3 regions of the Bacillus sp. CPT56D-587-MTF genome follow, and region 2 is predicted to be linked to each of the others. Evidence: a T-box and tRNA genes for the amino acid it is inferred to sense, from the RefSeq annotation. Region 2 holds a T-box; the other regions hold tRNA genes.

Evidence for each region. A T-box is a leader RNA that pairs with one kind of tRNA and senses whether it is charged. The one in region 2 lies ahead of tyrS (tyrosine--tRNA ligase), so its partner is inferred to be a tRNA-Tyr.
Region 1: it encodes a tRNA-Tyr, which carries the amino acid that the T-box ahead of tyrS (tyrosine--tRNA ligase) is inferred to sense. The anticodon was not compared.
Region 3: it encodes a tRNA-Tyr, which carries the amino acid that the T-box ahead of tyrS (tyrosine--tRNA ligase) is inferred to sense. The anticodon was not compared.

The regions. Positions count from the first base shown of each region.
Region 1 covers NZ_JBYTEF010000001.1:125,285-132,809, forward strand. Annotated here, with positions in the region: rRNA gene AC3WVZ_RS00625 (23S ribosomal RNA) at 1-1,120, shown strand, start outside; rRNA gene rrf (5S ribosomal RNA) at 1,221-1,336, shown strand; tRNA gene AC3WVZ_RS00635 (tRNA-Asn) at 1,345-1,419, shown strand; tRNA gene AC3WVZ_RS00640 (tRNA-Ser) at 1,422-1,513, shown strand; tRNA gene AC3WVZ_RS00645 (tRNA-Glu) at 1,531-1,605, shown strand; tRNA gene AC3WVZ_RS00650 (tRNA-Val) at 1,610-1,685, shown strand; tRNA gene AC3WVZ_RS00655 (tRNA-Met) at 1,712-1,788, shown strand; tRNA gene AC3WVZ_RS00660 (tRNA-Asp) at 1,792-1,867, shown strand; tRNA gene AC3WVZ_RS00665 (tRNA-Phe) at 1,877-1,952, shown strand; tRNA gene AC3WVZ_RS00670 (tRNA-Thr) at 1,971-2,046, shown strand; tRNA gene AC3WVZ_RS00675 (tRNA-Tyr) at 2,057-2,140, shown strand; tRNA gene AC3WVZ_RS00680 (tRNA-Trp) at 2,148-2,221, shown strand; tRNA gene AC3WVZ_RS00685 (tRNA-His) at 2,241-2,316, shown strand; tRNA gene AC3WVZ_RS00690 (tRNA-Gln) at 2,380-2,454, shown strand; tRNA gene AC3WVZ_RS00695 (tRNA-Gly) at 2,460-2,534, shown strand; tRNA gene AC3WVZ_RS00700 (tRNA-Cys) at 2,549-2,619, shown strand; tRNA gene AC3WVZ_RS00705 (tRNA-Leu) at 2,630-2,711, shown strand; gene AC3WVZ_RS00710 (DUF3884 family protein) at 2,922-3,242, opposite strand; gene AC3WVZ_RS00715 (YebC/PmpR family DNA-binding transcriptional regulator) at 3,594-4,313, shown strand; gene AC3WVZ_RS00720 (NUDIX hydrolase) at 4,460-4,921, shown strand; gene AC3WVZ_RS00725 (transglycosylase domain-containing protein) at 5,415-6,191, shown strand; gene AC3WVZ_RS00730 (DsbA family protein) at 6,379-7,029, shown strand; tRNA gene AC3WVZ_RS00735 (tRNA-Gly) at 7,145-7,218, shown strand; gene queG (tRNA epoxyqueuosine(34) reductase QueG) at 7,418-7,525, shown strand, end outside.
Region 2 covers NZ_JBYTEF010000001.1:4,295,865-4,303,389, reverse strand. Annotated here, with positions in the region: gene acuC (acetoin utilization protein AcuC) at 1-587, opposite strand, end outside; gene AC3WVZ_RS22175 (acetoin utilization AcuB family protein) at 584-1,228, opposite strand; gene acuA (acetoin utilization protein acetyltransferase AcuA) at 1,246-1,878, opposite strand; gene acsA (acetate--CoA ligase) at 2,055-3,773, shown strand; gene AC3WVZ_RS22160 (maltose acetyltransferase domain-containing protein) at 3,858-4,418, shown strand; T-box leader at 4,595-4,824, shown strand; gene tyrS (tyrosine--tRNA ligase) at 4,895-6,151, shown strand; gene AC3WVZ_RS22150 (hypothetical protein) at 6,279-6,407, shown strand; gene AC3WVZ_RS22145 (hypothetical protein) at 6,473-6,937, opposite strand; gene AC3WVZ_RS22140 (hypothetical protein) at 7,102-7,525, opposite strand, start outside.
Region 3 covers NZ_JBYTEF010000001.1:5,024,716-5,032,240, forward strand. Annotated here, with positions in the region: gene glmM (phosphoglucosamine mutase) at 1-222, opposite strand, end outside; gene AC3WVZ_RS26045 (CdaR family protein) at 215-1,696, opposite strand; gene cdaA (diadenylate cyclase CdaA) at 1,689-2,510, opposite strand; gene rocF (arginase) at 2,759-3,652, opposite strand; gene AC3WVZ_RS26060 (glycerate kinase) at 3,863-5,008, opposite strand; tRNA gene AC3WVZ_RS26065 (tRNA-Ala) at 5,126-5,198, opposite strand; tRNA gene AC3WVZ_RS26070 (tRNA-Gly) at 5,209-5,280, opposite strand; tRNA gene AC3WVZ_RS26075 (tRNA-Lys) at 5,289-5,361, opposite strand; tRNA gene AC3WVZ_RS26080 (tRNA-Gln) at 5,367-5,441, opposite strand; tRNA gene AC3WVZ_RS26085 (tRNA-Tyr) at 5,507-5,590, opposite strand; tRNA gene AC3WVZ_RS26090 (tRNA-Val) at 5,608-5,683, opposite strand; tRNA gene AC3WVZ_RS26095 (tRNA-Glu) at 5,689-5,763, opposite strand; tRNA gene AC3WVZ_RS26100 (tRNA-Thr) at 5,788-5,860, opposite strand; tRNA gene AC3WVZ_RS26105 (tRNA-Asn) at 5,865-5,939, opposite strand; rRNA gene rrf (5S ribosomal RNA) at 5,949-6,064, opposite strand; rRNA gene AC3WVZ_RS26115 (23S ribosomal RNA) at 6,156-7,525, opposite strand, start outside.

The DNA of each region.
Region 1 (7,525 bases), 4.2 Mb from region 2:
AGCAAAAACACAGCTCTCTGCGAAGCCGTAAGGCGAAGTATAGGGGGTGACACCTGCCCGGTGCTGGAAGGTTAAGGAGAGGGGTTAGCGTAAGCGAAGCTCTGAACTGAAGCCCCAGTAAACGGCGGCCGTAACTATAACGGTCCTAAGGTAGCGAAATTCCTTGTCGGGTAAGTTCCGACCCGCACGAAAGGTGTAACGATTTGGGCACTGTCTCAACCAGAGACTCGGTGAAATTATAGTACCTGTGAAGATGCAGGTTACCCGCGACAGGACGGAAAGACCCCGTGGAGCTTTACTGTAGCCTGATATTGAATTTTGGTACAGTTTGTACAGGATAGGCGGGAGCCATTGAAACCGGAGCGCTAGCTTCGGTGGAGGCGCTGGTGGGATACCGCCCTGACTGTATTGAAATTCTAACCTACGGGTCTTATCGACCCGGGAGACAGTGTCAGGTGGGCAGTTTGACTGGGGCGGTCGCCTCCTAAAGTGTAACGGAGGCGCCCAAAGGTTCCCTCAGAATGGTTGGAAATCATTCGTAGAGTGCAAAGGCATAAGGGAGCTTGACTGCGAGACCTACAAGTCGAGCAGGGACGAAAGTCGGGCTTAGTGATCCGGTGGTTCCGCATGGAAGGGCCATCGCTCAACGGATAAAAGCTACCCCGGGGATAACAGGCTTATCTCCCCCAAGAGTCCACATCGACGGGGAGGTTTGGCACCTCGATGTCGGCTCATCGCATCCTGGGGCTGTAGTCGGTCCCAAGGGTTGGGCTGTTCGCCCATTAAAGCGGTACGCGAGCTGGGTTCAGAACGTCGTGAGACAGTTCGGTCCCTATCCGTCGTGGGCGTAGGAAATTTGAGAGGAGCTGTCCTTAGTACGAGAGGACCGGGATGGACGCACCGCTGGTGTACCAGTTGTTCTGCCAAGGGCATAGCTGGGTAGCTATGTGCGGAAGGGATAAGTGCTGAAAGCATCTAAGCATGAAGCCCCCCTCAAGATGAGATTTCCCATAGCGTAAGCTAGTAAGATCCCTGAAAGATGATCAGGTTGATAGGTTCGAGGTGGAAGCATGGTGACATGTGGAGCTGACGAATACTAATAGATCGAGGACTTAACCATATAATATGTAGCAATGTTATCTAGTTTTGAGAGAACATAAAAAACTTGTTGACTTTTAAAGTAAATAAGTTATAATAATGATTGTCTCAAAAGAATAATGTCTGGTAATGATGGCAGAGAGGTCACACCCGTTCCCATACCGAACACGGAAGTTAAGCTCTCTAGCGCCGATGGTAGTTGGGACCTTGTCCCTGTGAGAGTAGGACGTTGCCAGGCAATATTATTCCGCAGTAGCTCAGCGGTAGAGCTATCGGCTGTTAACCGATCGGTCGTAGGTTCGATTCCTACCTGCGGAGCCATTGGAGAGCTGTCCGAGTTGGCCGAAGGAGCACGATTGGAAATCGTGTATACGTCACAAGCGTATCAAGGGTTCGAATCCCTTGCTCTCCGCCATAGGATTTATAATATTTGGCCCGTTGGTCAAGTGGTTAAGACACCGCCCTTTCACGGCGGTAACACGGGTTCGAATCCCGTACGGGTCACCACTTTGGAGGATTAGCTCAGCTGGGAGAGCACCTGCCTTACAAGCAGGGGGTCGGCGGTTCGATCCCGTCATCCTCCACCATATAAATTTTATATGAATAGTATTATCGCGGGGTGGAGCAGCACGGTAGCTCGTCGGGCTCATAACCCGAAGGTCGCAGGTTCAAATCCTGTCCCCGCAACCAAATGGTCCCGTGGTGTAGTGGTTAACATGCCTGCCTGTCACGCAGGAGATCGCCGGTTCGACCCCGGTCGGGACCGCCATTTTAATAAGGCTCGGTAGCTCAGTCGGTAGAGCAGAGGACTGAAAATCCTCGTGTCGGCGGTTCGATTCCGTCCCGAGCCACCATTTATTTTAATAAAATACGCCGGCTTAGCTCAATTGGTAGAGCAACTGACTTGTAATCAGTAGGTTGGGGGTTCAAGTCCTCTAGCCGGCACCATGTAAGTTTCGGAGGGGTAGCGAAGTGGCTAAACGCGGCGGACTGTAAATCCGCTCCTTCGGGTTCGGCAGTTCGAATCTGCCCCCCTCCACCATTTACATAGGGGCATAGTTTAAAGGTAGAACTGAGGTCTCCAAAACCTCCAGTGTGGGTTCGATTCCTACTGCCCCTGCCAAATATATTTACACAACATGGCGGTTGTGGCGAAGTGGTTAACGCACCGGATTGTGGCTCCGGCATTCGTGGGTTCGATTCCCATCAGTCGCCCCATTTTTATTTTAAAAATTACAAATAATCTAATGGATACTTACATATAATTAAGTAAGAATTCGATGGGCTATAGCCAAGCGGTAAGGCAACGGACTTTGACTCCGTCATGCGCTGGTTCGAATCCAGCTAGCCCAGCCATTTTTGCGGAAGTAGTTCAGTGTTAGAATACAACCTTGCCAAGGTTGGGGTCGCGGGTTCGAATCCCGTCTTCCGCTCCAATAAAATTTAATATGGCGGCATAGCCAAGTGGTAAGGCAGAGGTCTGCAAAACCTTTATCACCGGTTCAAATCCGGTTGCCGCCTTTTCTTTTGTGCCGATGTGGCGGAATTGGCAGACGCGCACGACTCAAAATCGTGTTCCTTCGGGAGTGTCGGTTCGACCCCGACCATCGGTATCATGAACGGCGTAATAAAAGACTCTACACCAAATGTGTAGAGTCTTTTTATGTTTTCATCATACTATAAAATAAGCAAAAATGGTGTGTTGGTGAAATGGTTATAAATGATTAAGGTAAACTTATTCATTTAGTACATGCGATACAGTTGGGGAAAGCTACAAAACAATAAAGGGATAAATTTTTATCCCTTTATATAATTTCATTATTTTATAGAGAATTTCTCCAACCTGGTGACATGAAGTTAAATCCGACGCCACCAGTAGATATTAGTACATGATCAGCTGTTAATTTCGTAATTTCTAAGAACTTCTTTTCAAACTCTTCTCTGTTGTATTTGTACATAGTTGAGTGGCATGACCACATGTGCGTTGAAGTACTCAACCAGTCTCCTAATTCCTTTAATTCAGGAAACGACTCAAATCGAATTGGTTCATCTAATTTCATGAATCTCACTTGATAGATAGTTGGGTTTAACTTCTCTCCTATTCCTTTAAAAGCATGTGATTTTTTGTCTTTGGAATGTGTCATAATTCACCCTCCATCTTTTCTTCAAATTTTTTCCTATTTTTATTATACAACAATAGAAAACAATTATGGGAATAATATGGAAATGTTTATTGGCAATATAAAAAGACTGTAACAGAAATGTTAGAGTCTTTTTGTTAAATTATACTATGTGCTTCTAAAATTCGTAATAAACGTAGGAATTCATGTATAATATAACTTGTCGAAAGAACAAAATGATAGTGATTTATATTATGTCTGTAATATGAATCAAAAATGAACTTTTTATATTTCTTTTAAAAATGTGTTGAACACACATTATATTTCATATTAATATTTTTATGTAGATTTAAAACGGGAAAGAGAGTGGAAAGTATGGGCCGTAAATGGAACAATATTAAAGACAAAAAAGCATCAAAAGATGCAAATACAAGCCGTATATACGCGAAATTTGGGCGTGAAATTTATGTGGCAGCAAAACAAGGCGAGCCAGATCCAGAATCAAACCAAGCACTAAGAGTTGTATTAGAGCGTGCGAAAACATACAATGTTCCAAGAACAATTATTGATCGTGCAGTTGAAAAAGCAAAAGGCGGTTCAGAAGAAAATTATGACGAGCTTCGTTATGAAGGATTCGGACCAAATGGAGCTATGGTTATTGTAGATACACTTACAAATAACGTAAACCGTACTGCAGCAGATGTACGAGCTGCATTTAGCAAAAATAGTGGTAATATGGGTGTGAACGGTTCTGTAGCTTACATGTTTGATGCGACAGCTGTTATCGGCCTTGAAGGTAAAACATCAGATGAAGTTCTTGAAATTTTAATGGAAGCAGATGTAGATGCACGTGACATTCTAGAAGAAGAAGATTCTGTTATCGTGTATGCTGAACCAGATCAATTTCATGCAGTACAATCTGCACTTAAAGGTGCTGGCGTTGAGGAGTTTACAGTTGCAGAATTAACAATGCTTGCACAAAGTGATGTAACACTTCCTGAAGATGCTCAAGCACAATTTGAGAAAATGGTTGATGCATTAGAAGATTTAGAAGATGTTCAACAAGTTTATCACAACGTAGACTTAGGAGAGTAATACGATAGATGACCCTTTTCGCTTAGCGGATAGGGTCTTTTTTATGAAGTTAATTAAGGTGATGAAGTATTAAAGGTATTTTGTTGTAGGTAGGGAATATAATTATAGGGATATATAAAATATTCATTATCTCTAGGAGGCTTAATATGGAACATAAGACACCAAAGCATATCGTTGCTGTAGCCGGTTATTTAACAAATGGAAAAAATGAAGTGTTATTAACAAAAGTGCACTGGCGAGCTGATACGTGGGAGTTGCCAGGAGGACAGGTAGAAGAAGGCGAAGCGCTCGATCAAGCTGTCTGTAGGGAAATAAAAGAGGAAACAGGGTTAACGGTGAAGCCTATCGGAATTACAGGCGTTTATTATAATACTTCTATGCATATTCTAGCTGTTGTTTTTAAAGTAGCATATATAAGTGGTGAAATAAAAATTCAACCTGAAGAAATACAAGAGGCTAAATTTGTTGATTTAAATGAAGAGAACATAGATGAGTATATAACGCGTCCTCATATGAAATCCAGAACGCTTGATGCAATGAGAGCAACACATTTTATTCCGTATGAAACGTGGGAAGTACAGCCGTATAATTTAATAGGAAGATTGTAAAGAAAAGAGTAGCCGATTTGAGATACATTCGAATCACTACTCTTTTTTTGTATACTGTTTAAGAAAAAGGTCAAAATAATAGTAGCACTAGTATTGATTTTGAGAACGTTTGTTCTGTATAATAAATCTATATGTTATATACATTTAGATTACTAGATAGTCAAAAGTATATATATTTGTAGATGATATAATTAAAGTGTAAAGTGAAAATATAATAGTCTTAAGGGTTTCTCTTTTATTGGTTATTCGTACTTTAACATAACCTATATTCAATATTTCAGATGAATAGTAGATAAAAAAAGACTGTGATACAATACTTTTTTATCCCACTATTTGCTAGGCAGTAAGCTTGATTAATGAGGACCGATTAAAGTTTCACTTTATACCTTACAATGATGTAAGGTACGTGTAAGAGAAATCGATGGGATATTTTTTTACAACAATGTATTCTTAAAGTAAGAGTTATATGCTGTGTGGAAAAGAGGTGTTCAAGATGAAAGAACGAGTATTATCTAGGGTGAACTATCATCAAAAAGTTGCATTAAATCCAATGACTAAACTTTTTTATAAAGCCATTATATTATTATTATTGTTAAGTTGTACGTTATTATTCATTGGAAATGTAATGATTGAGAAAAGTGATATTAGTAAATTACATGTACCGGCTAAGTTAGAGGTGCCAGAATCATTAACACATGCATTTATTGCGACAGAAGATAAAAGATTTTATCATCATAACGGTTTAGATTATATAGCAATTATTAGGGCCTCTGTTGAGAATATAAAGGCTGGTGGTGTCGTGCAAGGAGGAAGCACAATTACACAGCAGCTATCTAAAAATGCCTTTTTAACGAATGAACGTACATTTTCTCGGAAGTGGAAAGAGATTTTTTATACGAAAAAAATTGAACGCACATTTACGAAGGATGAAATATTAAAATTATATGTAAGTAATATTTATTATGGAGAAGGAGCATGGGGAATTGAAAAAGCAGCAAACCTTTACTTCGGTAAAAAGGTGAACCAATTAACGTTGGCTGAAAGTGCAATGATGGCTGCTGTAGTAAAAGCACCTGCTTATTACTCACCTGCCCAAAATTATGATAAAGCAGTAGAGAGACGTAATGTCGTTTTGAGACTAATGGAGAAAGAAGGCTATATAAGCCATGATGAGTATGTTCAAGCAGTTAGTGAGAAATTGGTAATTCGTCATGATATAAAAATAGAGCAGTCGATGTTAAATAGCGCGCGTAAAAAAGCAGTAAGTTAAGAGAAGTTCCTACAGAGGAGCTTCTTTTTTTGAATAAATTGTGACAAATTGTGACACAATATCGTCACAATTATTGTGTTTTTGTAATTTATGTGAGCGTGTTCATTGCGTGACGTATATAAGTGTTGATATTATGTGTATTGTGTACAATGCTGTATACAGAATATGAATTTAAAGAGGAATGTATATGAAATCAAATAAACTCATGGCTCTTGGTATAGTTTTTTCTATCGCAGTATTGATTGTAATTGGAACAATTGCGTATAGCATCATAAATGACAAAAAAGATAAAGGGAATGAGATGTTTGCTTATTCTACGCAACAATCTTTAGGGAAAGATGATGCTCCAGTTAAGGTAGTTGAATTTGGAGACTTTAAATGTCCTGCTTGTCGTACTTGGGATGTAACAGTATTACCTCGATTAAAAGAAGAGTATATTGATAAAGGCAAAGTGCAGTTATACTTTATTAACTTCCCATTTATCGGAAAAGACTCAGATTTAGGTGCAGCAGCTGGTGAAGCAATTTATAAACAAGATAAAGATTCATTCTGGATTTTCTATGATGAGATTTATCAAAATCAAAAGAAAGATACGGAAGAATGGATTACAGAAGATTTGCTTCTTAGCATTGTGAAAGAGAAACTTCCAAAAGTTGATGTAGAGCAATTTAAGAAAGATTTACACAGTAAAGACATTAAAGAAAAAGTAAGTAAAGATTCAGATCGTGCTCAAAAATTAAAAGTTCAAGGTGCTCCTTCTGTATATGTAAACGGAAATCTTGCAAATCCTGATTTTGATAGTATGAAGAAGGCAATTGATAAAGAATTGAAAAAGTGATGAGGTCTCTCATCACTTTTTCGACTTTTTTCGATAAAATTCTTGCCTCTACTTTTTTTACATGCTATACTATTTTACATAAGTTATTCTAATATCTTATATGTAATTCATATTTGCGGGTGTAGTTTAGTGGTAAAACAAGAGCCTTCCAAGCTCTGGTCGAGAGTTCGATTCTCTTCACCCGCTCCAAATTTTATTAAAAGTTTTTCTATAAATTGTGATCAACGCAGTGTTTCGTTTCCGAGATAAACGAGGCATTGCGTTTTTTAATGTTTGAAAAATATAATTACATGCGAAAATAGAAGTAAATGATAGTATTCCAAACGTGAATTACTAACCAATAGAGTGGTTACATAAGGGGTGGATTCATCTGAGGAGGCGATTAAGAGTGGATTTTGAACAATTAAAGCAAGATGTAATTGCGTATAGTAAAACAATTGGCATAGATAAAATAGGCTTTGCGAGCGCTTCTCCTTTTGAGGAATTAAAGCAGCGC
Region 2 (7,525 bases):
TAGCGACCAGTTTCATGTAGTGAAATGGTGCATACGTTAGGGTCATCATAAAACGACCACTGTACGCCATCACCGTGATGAGCATCTGTATCAATATATAAGACGCGTAAACCGTATTTCTTTTGAATATATTTCATTGCGATAGAACTGTCGTTATAAATACAAAAGCCAGATGCTTTGCCGCGAAAGCCGTGATGTAAGCCGCCGCCCAAATTAAGTGCGTGTTTTACTTTTCCGGAAAGAACAGCATCGACAGCTGTTAATGTACCACCAACGAGCAATGCGCTTGCTTCGTGCATATTTGGGAACATCGGTGTATCTTCTGTTCCGAGTCCATATGTCATTGCAATTGATTTTTCTAACTTTCCTTCTCCAGCACGTTTTACCGCATTTATGTACTCCTCTGTATGAACGTAGGCGATTTCTTCATCTGTAGCCGTCCGTGGTGAGATGATTTGAGAGGGAGAGATGAAACCGCCCTTTTGTAATAAATCATACGTAAGTGTGACGCGCAGTTGGTTAAAAGGATGATCAGGGCTAAATGAATAGCCCCGGAAGTCATCCGAATAAATAAACGCGCTACTCATGCCTGCATCCCCATGATGTTTGGCCATAATACGCGGTAGCCTTCTGCTTCAAGTGCATCAATCACTTTTAGAGGATTCATCGTTTGAATGCGGAAAACGAGTACTTTATCATTCTCATCTTTTGCTGGATAGACGAGAACGCTCACGATATTTATTTGTAAATCACTAAAAATAGCAACGACTTTTCCAAGAATACCAGGTTCGTTTTTTACTTGAATTTCAATTTGCGAACTTGGTTGATGTGCTCCTGTTAATTTTACTAACGTGTGTAATACTGTAGATTCAGAAATGATTCCAACTAACTTCCCGGCCTTTGTAACAGGAAGACAGCCAATTTTATTTTCAAAAAATAAAGTAGCAATTTCCTCAACGAAATCGAGAGGATGGCAAGTCATAACAGGATGTTTCATAATAAGTTCGAGCGGTTGCTGTAGCATATCGAGTGAAACTTGTTCATCTAGAATAGACGGACTTGCATCCCTTACATCCCGATCAGAAATAATGCCTACGACGTGATTATTTTGATCGACAATTGGAATGTGCCGAATGCCTTTCGTGCGTATCGTTCGGATTGCTGTTTCGATTGTATCGTTTGGATGTAATGTAACTACATTTTGATTCATAATTTCTTCTACAATCATTCCAGTTGCCCCCTTTATTAATACATAAAACGATTGTGAAAACGTAGACGATCAAAAGCTTGAATAGAATCCGTATCAACGCGTTTACCGATGCGGACCATTAAACAGTTGGCAGGATGTGAACAAATTTCAGGATCGTCTGTAGCCATCCATTGTAACCCGCCAGCATTCATCATCTTCTCCATTACTTTTCGGTATTCCCACACATTCAATCCTGTTTGTTTCAAATCCCAGTGCCAATAATATTCAGTCGTCAATATAATGTAATCTTCCATATAATCGTCCATCATAGAAACCTCTAGTAAGTTCTTTCCGACAGAACTCCCGCGGAAGGCTGGGACTACTTCAATTGCCCCAAGCTCAATTAAGTTTTCCATTTTTCCTTCTGACCATCGTTCAAGTGGATCAGGATACAAGTATGTAACATATCCAACAATTGTTTGGTCATGTCTAGCAATAATGAGACGAGCTTCTGGTAATTTAGAAATTTCGACAATTGCTTTATATTGTTGCTCGGCAGGACGAAACGCAATTAAGTCTGGATGAAACTCATACATTTCTAAGTTATGTGTAGAGACAGGACCTTCAATAATTAAAGTGCCTTTCGCTGTTTTTAAGTTTCTAGCATTATATATTTTTTTATGAATCAATGTATTGCTCACCACCTTGAGGGTTTGTGAATCTATTAATATCGTACTTTATAATATATGCGATGTGAATCGAAATTTGTCATTAAAAATTTGTCTAAAAATCAACAAATATACTGAAAATTTTAAATAATGTCATTATAATAGATAATAGAATACATAGGAGGGGGATGTAAAGTATGAAAGTAGAAACGCTTCCTGTCATTAAAGGAGAAAATAATTTGCCGAATTATGATGAGGCATACGCGAATTTTAACTGGGAAGAGGTTAATAAAAACTTTACTTGGAATGAAACAGGCCGAGTAAATATGGCGTATGAGGCAATTGATAAGCATGCGAAATCCGATCGAAAGAATAAAGTAGCTCTTTATTATCAAGATGGATCGCGAAAAGAGAAATATACATTTAAGGAAATGAAGGATTTTTCTAATAAAGCAGGAAACGTCCTTAAGAATTATGGCGATGTAGAAAAAGGCGATCGCGTTTTTATTTTTATGCCACGTTCTCCAGAGTTATATTTCGCACTTTTAGGTGCAGTGAAATTAGGAGCAATTGTTGGACCGCTATTTGAAGCATTTATGGAAGGCGCAGTTCGCGATCGCTTAGAAGATAGCGAAGCAAAGGTGTTAATTACAACGCCTGAATTATTAGAGCGCGTACCATTAAATGATTTACCGGCTTTAAAAACAGTTTTCCTTGTTGGAGATAATGTAGAAGAAGGCGGTAAAACGGTAGCGTTCAATCCGTTATTTGAACAAGCTTCAAAAGAATTACATATTGAATGGTTAGGCCGTGAAGACGGTTTGATTCTACATTACACGTCTGGTTCTACTGGTAAGCCAAAAGGTGTGCTTCATGCGCAAAACGCAATGGTTCAGCACTATCAAACGGCGAAGTGGGTATTAGATTTAAAAGAAGACGATGTATATTGGTGTACTGCTGACCCGGGCTGGGTAACTGGAACAGCTTACGGTATTTTCGCACCGTGGTTAGTTGGAGCGTCAAATGTTATTTTAGGTGGACGCTTTAGTCCGGAAGCTTGGTATGAAGCACTGCAAGATTACGGTGTGACGGTTTGGTACAGCGCACCAACAGCATTCCGTATGTTAATGGGAGCTGGACAAGACGCAATTAAAAAATATGACTTATCACAAGTTCGTCACGTATTAAGCGTTGGTGAGCCGTTAAATCCAGAAGTAATTCGCTGGGGTATGAATGCATTTGGACTTCGTATTCATGATACGTGGTGGATGACAGAAACAGGTGGACAAGTAATTTGTAACTACCCTTGTATGGAAATCCGTCCAGGTTCAATGGGTAAACCAATTCCAGGTGTGAAAGCAGCGATTGTTGATAATGAAGGAAATGAAGTGCCTCCTTACACAATGGGTAACTTAGCAATTGCGAAAGGTTGGCCATCTATGATGCGCGGGATCTGGAATAACCAGCAAAAATATGAATCTTATTTCATGCCGGGAGATTGGTACGTATCAGGTGACTCTGCCTATATGGATGAAGATGGATACTTCTGGTTCCAAGGACGTATCGACGATGTAATTATGACGTCAGGTGAGCGCGTTGGTCCGTTTGAAGTAGAAAGTAAATTAATCGAGCATGCTGCTGTTGCAGAAGCTGGTGTAATTGGTATTCCTGATCCGGTGCGCGGCGAAATTATTAAAGCATTTATCGCACTTCGAGCAGGATACGAACCATCTGATGAATTAAAAGAAGAAATTCGTCAATTTGTAAAGAAAGGCCTAGCAGCTCATGCAGCGCCACGACAAATTGAATTTAGAGATAAATTACCGAAAACGAGAAGTGGTAAAATTATGCGCCGCGTATTAAAAGCGTGGGAGCTGAATTTACCAACAGGTGACTTATCAACGATGGAAGATTAAGAGGGAAAGGTCTGAACGAAAAATGTTCAGGCCTTTCTTTTTTATGATATCATGAACTTGTATATATAAGTTAAAGGGGATAGTATGATGAAAACAGAAAAGGAAAAGATGATACTAGGAGAAATGTACATACCGGCTGATCCAGTTTTAGTACAAGAAAGAGAGCAAGCACGTATATTAACGAGAAAATTAAATGATACGCCAGAAGAACAATTGAAAGAGCGTAGCGAAATCGTAAAAGAATTATTTGGAACGACAGGAGATAATATTCATCTTGAATCTTCTTTTAGATGTGATTACGGCTATAACATTCATGTCGGTGAAAATTTTTACGCGAACTTTGACTGTACGATTTTAGACGTATGCCCGGTAACAATCGGAGTGAACTGTATGTTAGCTCCAGGTGTTCACATTTATACAGCAACGCACCCGCTTGATCCAGTAGAGCGTATAAGCGGATCAGAATACGGAAAACCAGTTACAATTGGCGATAACGTATGGATTGGCGGAAGAGCAATTATTAATCCAGGTGTAACAATTGGAGACAATGCGGTGATCGCATCTGGTGCTGTCGTAACGAAAGATGTGCCTAATAATGTAGTAGTTGGCGGGAATCCTGCAAAGATTATAAAAAAACTAAAATAATATTTGAACGAAGTGCCTTCCTCGTCTGTATACAGTTATAAAAGAATAGATGAGGGAGGCTTTTATATGTCTAATAAATTACTTCTTGCGACGTTGTAAAGGATTGACAAGAAGGGAAACCTGACCTCTATTTGACACGCCTATATAAATGATGGTATAAAGAAAAGTATATGAATAATTGAGCGTGGAAAGGGAGAAGTAGTGATCATTTCCCTGTTTTAGAGAGCTGATGGCCGGTGAAAATCAGCACATAGATGATCGCGAATTACGCCCCTAGAGCATCTTTTTTCGATTGAATTGTATTCAAAAGGGAAAAGACGGTGCTAAGCCGTTATGTAAATAAGGTGGTAGGCTTTTTTTTGCTTGCAACTAGGGTGGTAACGCGATAATCAAAATCGTCCCTTATTTGAAGGGGCGATTTTTTTATGTTTTCAACCTTCACGCCAGTAATGAACTTAAAGGAGAGTATGTAGGATATGGGTATTTTACAAGATCTTGAATTTCGCGGTCTAATTAATCAGCAAACAGATGCTGAGGGCCTTGAGCAATTATTAGAAAAAGAAAGCGTTAAATTATACTGTGGTTTCGACCCGACAGCAGATAGCTTACACATTGGTCATATGTTACCAGTATTAATGTTACGTCGTTTCCAATTAGCTGGTCACCAACCAATCGCACTTGTTGGCGGTGGTACTGGTATGATCGGTGATCCAAGTGGTAAAAAAGCAGAGCGTACATTAAATACGAAAGATACAGTTGCTTACTACACAGAAAGCATTAAAAACCAACTTTCAAACTTCTTAGAGTTTGAAAACGTGGACAACCCAGCAACGATGGCTAACAACTACGACTGGCTTGGTAGCTTAGATGTAATTTCATTCTTACGCGATATCGGTAAAAACTTCGGTTTAAACTATATGTTAGCAAAAGATACAGTAGCATCTCGTTTAGAAACTGGTATTTCATTCACTGAGTTCAGTTACATGATTTTACAATCATACGACTTCTTAAACTTATACCAACAACATAATTGCCGTCTACAAATCGGTGGTAGTGACCAATGGGGTAACATTACAGCTGGTCTTGAATTAATCCGTAAATCAGAAGAAGATGCGAAAGCATTCGGTTTAACAATTCCACTTGTTACTAAATCTGACGGTACGAAGTTTGGTAAAACAGAAGGCGGCGCAATTTGGTTAGACCCAGAGAAAACAACTCCTTATGAATTCTACCAATTCTGGATTAACACAGATGACCGTGATGTTGTTAAATACTTAAAATACTTCACATTCTTATCTCATGAAGAAATTCTTGAGCTTGAAAAGCAAGTAGCTGAAGCGCCAGAAAAACGTGCAGCACAAAAAGCATTAGGTGCAGAAATGACAAAACTTGTTCACGGCGAAGAAGCATTAGAACAAGCGATTAAAATTTCAGCTGCATTATTCAGCGGTTCTGTAGCAGAACTAACTGCAAGCGAAATCGAACAAGGATTCAAAGACGTACCATCTGTAGAACGTACTGCAGAAGATACAGTATTAATCGACTTACTTGTAGAAAGCAAAATCTCTCCATCAAAACGTCAAGCACGTGAAGATGTAACGAACGGCGCAATCTACGTAAACGGTGAGCGTACACAAGCATTAGACTACGTTGTAACAGAAAACGACCGCATCGAAGGTAAATTCACAATCATTCGCCGCGGTAAGAAGAAATATTTCTTAATTCGTTACTAATAAATAAAAAGCTTTGAGGAAATTCCTCAAAGCTTTTTTGTTTTAATCTCCTTTTCGAGTTCATACGGAAATCACATGTAAGCGGTATGATAAACGTATAACAATTAGAAAGGAGTGGTAAAACGAAATGTCACTAGAAGCTTTGATTATTTTTTCTTTGCTAAACGCGGGTCAACTTGCAGAGAATTCGAAGGTTGATATACATAAAGAGCAGAAAGATGCTTATGTATATGTTCAAAAAGAGGAAAATAAATAACTTTAATATATATAAATAAAAGCTACTCGAAGTAACTGTTTTGGTGTCTTCGGTAGCTTTTTAAATTATGAATAAATAGGAATTAATTTTCGCTTAAAATCTTCGTACATTTCAAAGGCAATTTTCATGATTTCTTTGAGTTCATCGTAACTGTGGAAGCATGGACGAAGTATTTTTTCTGTATCATTGGATAATACGTCTACAAACATAGCCCAAGATGTTCCAGTTCTAACTTCACCAGTGTGCCATGCCTCCCAAATAAATTCAACGAGTCCATATTTCAAGCTAATATTGAACCTGAAAGTATAGATATCTTTGTTTTTTACTTCTCCTACTCTAAAAAAGTTTTCTTTTTTCATAAAACGAGCTTTATAGCCAAGAGACTCAAATACTTCAATTGCTTTTTCATTTTCATAGTTTTCAAATGTATTTTCTCTATCAGAAAATTTTTCTGATAAGGCTTTATATCTCTTAATAAAATCAATTTTTGTAAGACTGGCTTGTATTTCAGGTTTTAATGAATACGCCAAAAATTACTCCTCCCTAATTTTTAGTATTAGATCAAATAAAGCAGTATACATTTTAGATACATGAAGAAATCCGTCTTTTGTGAGTCGGATTTTTCTTATTTTAATTCTATTCAAATATTATAATTGTTAATTAAAATGTAGTTATTTTTAGAAAGATTTTGCAGTTAGCTATTTAAAAGTGTAAGTATATCTCCTTTAAATATAGCAGCTATTTCCGCTTCCTCTAATGAATCTCCCCATCTAAAAACTATATCATCTTTTGGGCAGAGATGAATGGAAAGGTTAAAATAATCTATTTCATCTTTCCATTTGTTATATTCATTAAATGCTTTTTTGAAGATTTTTCTAACATTTTCTTCCGCAATTATATCATTATTTTTACTTGCAATGATTGTAAATCTTTTAGGATTACTAGAAACTATTTCAATGGCATCTGGAAGTTTCTCAAGACAAAACTCTGCAATACTTGAGTAGAAAGTTGTTCCTCCAGTTTCCATTTCAACTTCTGGACCCTTATTAAATCCCTCAAGTTTCCATTTGGTTTGAAGAGCTTTCCATACCTTTCGGTATTTTTCAATTTTAGAGTTT
Region 3 (7,525 bases), 730 kb from region 2:
AAGGCGCATTACTTCTGCTCCAGTTGATAATAGACCTGCTACTAAAGCTCCTTCTAACATATGACCAGATACACGTGTATCACGACCGATAATTACTTTTGGACGATCTGTATCTTTTGTTAATACATAACCCCCAAAACGTCCAATTTTGAAAGCTAATTCAGGTGTTAACTCCTTATTTGCAACTCCGCGTACTCCATCTGTACCAAAATATTTACCCATTATGATTCGCTCCTTTTTCTTGCTCTTTTTGATTATCTACTGTTGGTTCTTGACTCGTTTCTTTATCTTTATCTTGATTTTGATTTTGGTTTTGATTCTTTTCCTGTTCTTTTTCTGAATCAGGTTCAGGATTTTTTGGTTTCTCATTTTGATTTTCTTGATCCGTATTTGAATCCGGTTGTTGACCATTACCCTGTACTTCTTTATCTGGTTTTTCTTTCTTCACAATAGTAACTTTAGCACTTTTTTGTTTTGGCTCTATTGAAATATTACCAGGACCGCTCACTTGAATGGAAATATCTTTCGTCCCTGAGGATACATTTTGCAGATTAATTACCGCTGTTATTTGAGCAGCTGTTATTTTATCTACTATACTTGCTTCTCCTGAAATATCAACACTTATCTTTCCATCTTGCGGCGAAAGTAGCTGAGCAGTAACATCTTTAGACAGTCCATTTTTCTGGATTGGGATACCATCAATCGTTTTTGTTTTCGTTTGTTTTGTTTTTTGCACTCCCACCGAAACCTTCACTTGATTCGGTTTTGCACTTGTTACACCCTTGGGTAATAAAACAGAGGCATCGAATGTTGTAGACTCTGTCAATTGACTAAGATCTACTTCGACCCCCTCTAGCGATTGTATATTATCCAAAATATCTTTTGGACCAGCTATCGTTACTTCTCTCGGTTCAACACTGATATTTGTAACCGCCAATCCTTCTGCTAAACTCCCCTTCTTCGTATACGTTACAGGAACAGTTTTTTCAGTATTATTGGCTGTAGTTTGCGTTGCCACATTCAACGTTACACTAATCTTAGATGGACTTGTTCTTACATTTAAACGTTTTCCTTCTTTATTGTATAATGTAACTTCGGGCGTTTTTGTAACAGTTTTATTAACACCTTTTAAATCAACATACGCTTTGGCAGAGGAAATGCTTTCAATTTCTTCTTTCGTCCCAACTACCTCAACAGTATCCGGTTTAAGGCTTGATTTTTCTAGAGTAGCCCCCGCTGGCATCTGATCCTCATTTGATAATTTCAGATCTACATGAACATATTTTCTCGCCTTTTCATGAAGAGTAACTTTAATTGTTGATGGCTGAACTGTTCCTTTCACATCATCTGGAAGCCCGTTCGTTTTTAAAGAAATCTCATAAGTTCCTTTTGGACTATCTCGCAAATCAACCGGTATGTCAAATTGTTTTTTTGCTTTTGCTGTAGCAACTGATGCTTTTGGGCCTTCTAATTTTACTTTAACGCCCTCTGCCGGAATACCACTTACAATATATTTCTCCTCATCATACTTAAGATTAATAGCATAATTAGTTAATGTTTCTTTCGTATCATTTGCAAAAGGTAATATACCTGATGTCGTATTTTTTTCAGTTAACGTCGCTGACATAAAAAGCATACACGCCAATAGTAATGAGATCCCTTTTAAAAACCAATGATTCTCCATTAACTTATCCATGACGCTTTCTCCTCCAATTCCATAAAGACGAAGAAGTCGTTTTTTCGTTTCCACTAAATTCAGCTAATAACATATCTTTCAGCTGTTCTGTCTTCAAATCACGATGCAACTTACCATTTTTCGTTAAAGAAATTTGACCAGTTTCTTCAGACACAACTACTGTAATACTATCAGTAACTTCACTAACTCCCATTGCAGCACGATGTCTAGTTCCTAATTCTTTAGAAATAAACGGACTTTCTGATAATGGAAGATAGCATGCTGCTGCTTTAATTGTACTTCCTTGCATAATTACCGCTCCGTCATGAAGAGGTGTATTTGGAATAAAAATATTAATAAGTAATTCCGATGATACGTTTGCATTAAGCGGAATACCCGTTTCCACATAATCACCCATACCGGTCTCTTTTGACAAAGTAATTAATGCACCAATTCTACGTTTCCCCATATATTCGGTTGCTTTTGCTATCGCTGTTGCAACCATTTCAGGTTCATCATCCTCATGCGTTCCAACACGCGAAAATAAACTCCCGCGCCCTAGCTGCTCAAGTGCTCTTCGCAATTCTGGCTGAAAGATAATAATAACGGCTAAAAATCCCCACGTTAATACTTGTTCAGTTAGCCAAGATAGCGTACGCAATTCAAGGAAAATACTGATCATCTTAACGACGATAATAACTGTAATCCCTTTTAAAAGTTGAACAGCTTTCGTCCCTCGGATTATAAGAATTAGCTTATATATAATAAACCATACAATGGCAATATCTAATGCCGTACTAAGATATTTCAAAATGGTCGTATCTTCAAAAGGCATGCTATCCCTTCCTCCTACTTACGAGCAATTCTATCCATATATTGAAATATTGTTTTATGCTCTATCTGTATGTATTTCCAACAACTAGTTAATTATACCATACATGAAACAAACGACAATTACAAACAACCCCCTTTAGCTCAAATTGGTAAGATGTCAAACATTTTTATTGTACAGTATAATATAAATCATTATTATACGCTTATTTTCAAATAAAAAAAGCAACTTCTCAGTTGCTTTTCTTACATTTATTTTAGTTTTTCACCGAATAAAGAACCCATTAAAGCAACTGCTGTTGTTGCCGTTCTATTTCTCTCATCTAAAATCGTATTTACCTCAACAAATTCAGCAGATGTGATAATATCAGCTTCTGCTAACATTTCCATCGCCAAATGACTTTCACGATAAGATAGACCGCCAATTACAGGCGTTCCAACACCTGGTGCATCATGAGGATCAAGACCATCTAAATCTAATGATAAGTGTACACCATCGGTATGAGATAAATATGCGATTGTTTCTTCCATCACAGCCGTCATCCCCATACGATCAATTTCATGCATTGAGAACACTTTAATACCTTCATTGCGAATGAAATCTTTTTCTCCTTCATCCAATGCACGCGCACCGATAATTACGACATTCTCTTTTTTCACCTTTGGATATGCTCCGTATAAATCTACAAGTGAAGAATGTCCATAACCTAAACTTGCTGCAAGTGACATACCATGAATATTTCCAGATGGTGAAGTTTCCTCTGTATTTAAATCACCGTGTGCATCATACCAAATAACGCCTAAGTTTTTATAATGTTTTGCTACACCAGCTAATGTACCGATAGCAATACTATGGTCACCACCTAATACAAGTGGAAAACGACCTTCTTCTATAATATGATCCACCTTACTTGCTAATTCATTACATACAGTTGCAACTTGTGTAAGGTTTCTTAATTTTGTATTTTCATCTATCTCTTTTTCTCTCTCTATACATATATCTCCCATATCTTTAACGTCATATCCAATTTCTTCAATTCTTTCAATTACCCCTGCATAACGGATCGCGCTCGGTCCCATATCAACTCCACGACGCATCTGTCCTAAATCCATTGGAACTCCAATAACTGAGATTTCTTTTTTCATAGATAGTATCCCCCTTTTATGCCTTCACTAAATATTTTAAATCTTTTATATAGTCTGACTCAACTCGACATTTTTCTGTATGGATATACAATTTATTCACTTATATTCACGTTGAAAACCAAATTTTAAGACTATTCTATGTATAAAGTTAACTTAATGAAACAATCGCAATCACTATTATTAAATAATAATAATAAAACACTCCTATATTTAGAAGTGTTTTTCTGATGCTATTTTCCATACTGTTGCAATATTCTTCGTTGTCATTTCAATATTTTCTTCTGCTACTTTATATGCTTCTTCTAGTGTCATCGGTCTCGTTGTGATACTAAATACCGCATCTATTCCTTTCTCGTACACAGCTGAATAATCAGATGATACAGACCCTCCAATAGCAATTACAGGCACAGAAAAACGTTTTGCACGCCCCGCAACACCCACAGGAGCCTTTCCATATGCAGTTTGTTTATCTATTCTACCTTCACCAGTTATAATAAGATGTGCATCTTCTATATGTTTATCGAAATTTGTATAATCTAATACAATTTCAATGCCCCTACGCAAGTCTCCCTTTAACACTGAAATAACAGCCGCTCCCATTCCTCCCGCTGCCCCTGCACCAGGTATTTCAGATACATCAAAAGATACATATCGTTTAAGCATATTCGCATAATGTTGTAAATTCTCATCTAGCTCTTTCATCATCTCTATATTTGCACCCTTTTGTCTCCCAAATACGAAAGATGCTCCCTGCATTCCGACTAATGGATTATCCACATCACATGCCGCTTCTATCTTTACCCCCTTTAAGCGTGGGTCCATTCGTGAAAAATCAATAGTAACAATCGAGTGTAATGTGCCTCCAGATGGATCTATTACTTCACCCTTACCATTTATAAACCTTACTCCTAAAGCCGCTAACATACCTGCCCCGCCATCATTTGTAGCACTTCCTCCAAGTCCTAAAATTATGTACTCCACTCCTTGATCTAGCGCATGTAATATAAGTTCTCCTGTTCCTTTTGTCGTTGTAATAAGTGGGTTGCGCTTTTCAACTGGAACGTGCTGTAATCCTGATGCTGCTGCCATTTCAATAAACGCTGTCTTTTTATCTTTAGAAATGCCATAAAAAGCTTGTATACCTTCTCTAAGCGGTCCTGTCACACTAATTGATATAATTCTCCCCCCTGTAGCATCAACAAGTGATTCAACCGTCCCTTCTCCTCCATCTCCAATTGGTATTTTCACATACTCTGCATTAGGAAAAATTGCTCTAAAACCTCTTTCAATAGCTCCACATACTTCTATAGCTTTTAGGCTTTCTTTATATGAATCAGATGCAATAACAACTTTCACAATTATCTCCCCATCCCTTATTTTTACGTTTTCTTCATTTTAAACGACAAGTATAAAAGTTGTCTTTTTAAACACAAAAAAAGCTTACATCGTATGATATAAGCTTTTTTATTTAGATGGAGCCTAGCGGGATCGAACCGCTGACCTCCTGCGTGCAAGGCAGGCGCTCTCCCAGCTGAGCTAAGGCCCCTTATTAATTAAGCGGAAGACGGGATTCGAACCCGCGACCCCAACCTTGGCAAGGTTGTATTCTACCACTGAACTACTTCCGCAAAAATGATGAGCCATGAAGGACTCGAACCTTCGACCCTCTGATTAAAAGTCAGATGCTCTACCAACTGAGCTAATGGCTCGTAAATGGCTGGGCTAGCTGGATTCGAACCAGCGCATGACGGAGTCAAAGTCCGTTGCCTTACCGCTTGGCTATAGCCCATTAATATTTACTAGTATGGTTATCTTTTCAAAAAAATAAACCCTCTCAGGTTATTTTAAAGAAAATGGTGGAGGGGGGCAGATTCGAACTGCCGAACCCGAAGGAGCGGATTTACAGTCCGCCGCGTTTAGCCACTTCGCTACCCCTCCGACATTTTAAATATATATGGTGGAGGATGACGGGATCGAACCGCCGACCCCCTGCTTGTAAGGCAGGTGCTCTCCCAGCTGAGCTAATCCTCCAAAAGTGGTGACCCGTACGGGATTCGAACCCGTGTTACCGCCGTGAAAGGGCGGTGTCTTAACCACTTGACCAACGGGCCAAAAAAGTTTTAAACCTATTCCCAAGCTTCCAACCGGGCTTGAACCGGTGACCTCTTCCTTACCATGGAAGTGCTCTACCAGCTGAGCTATGGAAGCATAATGGCTCCGCAGGTAGGACTCGAACCTACGACCGATCGGTTAACAGCCGATAGCTCTACCACTGAGCTACTGCGGAATAATATTAGCCTGGCAACGTCCTACTCTCACAGGGACAAGGTCCCAACTACCATCGGCGCTAGAGAGCTTAACTTCCGTGTTCGGTATGGGAACGGGTGTGACCTCTCTGCCATCATTACCAGACTTTTATCATTATAAACATTTCTTTCGAAATGTCAAGAAGAAATTTTAATATATATTCCTTCAAAACTAGATAACATTTGCTACATATTATATGGTTAAGTCCTCGATCTATTAGTATTCGTCAGCTCCACATGTCACCATGCTTCCACCTCGAACCTATCAACCTGATCATCTTTCAGGGATCTTACTAGCTTACGCTATGGGAAATCTCATCTTGAGGGGGGCTTCATGCTTAGATGCTTTCAGCACTTATCCCTTCCGCACATAGCTACCCAGCTATGCCCTTGGCAGAACAACTGGTACACCAGCGGTGCGTCCATCCCGGTCCTCTCGTACTAAGGACAGCTCCTCTCAAATTTCCTACGCCCACGACGGATAGGGACCGAACTGTCTCACGACGTTCTGAACCCAGCTCGCGTACCGCTTTAATGGGCGAACAGCCCAACCCTTGGGACCGACTACAGCCCCAGGATGCGATGAGCCGACATCGAGGTGCCAAACCTCCCCGTCGATGTGGACTCTTGGGGGAGATAAGCCTGTTATCCCCGGGGTAGCTTTTATCCGTTGAGCGATGGCCCTTCCATGCGGAACCACCGGATCACTAAGCCCGACTTTCGTCCCTGCTCGACTTGTAGGTCTCGCAGTCAAGCTCCCTTATGCCTTTGCACTCTACGAATGATTTCCAACCATTCTGAGGGAACCTTTGGGCGCCTCCGTTACACTTTAGGAGGCGACCGCCCCAGTCAAACTGCCCACCTGACACTGTCTCCCGGGTCGATAAGACCCGTAGGTTAGAATTTCAATACAGTCAGGGCGGTATCCCACCAGCGCCTCCACCGAAGCTAGCGCTCCGGTTTCAATGGCTCCCGCCTATCCTGTACAAACTGTACCAAAATTCAATATCAGGCTACAGTAAAGCTCCACGGGGTCTTTCCGTCCTGTCGCGGGTAACCTGCATCTTCACAGGTACTATAATTTCACCGAGTCTCTGGTTGAGACAGTGCCCAAATCGTTACACCTTTCGTGCGGGTCGGAACTTACCCGACAAGGAATTTCGCTACCTTAGGACCGTTATAGTTACGGCCGCCGTTTACTGGGGCTTCAGTTCAGAGCTTCGCTTACGCTAACCCCTCTCCTTAACCTTCCAGCACCGGGCAGGTGTCACCCCCTATACTTCGCCTTACGGCTTCGCAGAGAGCTGTGTTTTTGCTAAACAGTCGCTTGGGCCTATTCACTGCGGCTTTCCGTTAAGAAAGCACCCCTTCTCCCGAAGTTACGGGGTCATTTTGCCGAGTTCCTTAACCAGAGTTCTCTCGCACACCTTAGGATTCTCTCCTCGCCTACCTGTGTCGGTTTGCGGTACAGGCACCTTTTATCTCGCTAGAAGCTTTTCTTGGCAGCGGGGAATCAAAGACTTCGCTCCATAAGGAGCTTCCCCATCACAGCTCAGCCTTTACGATA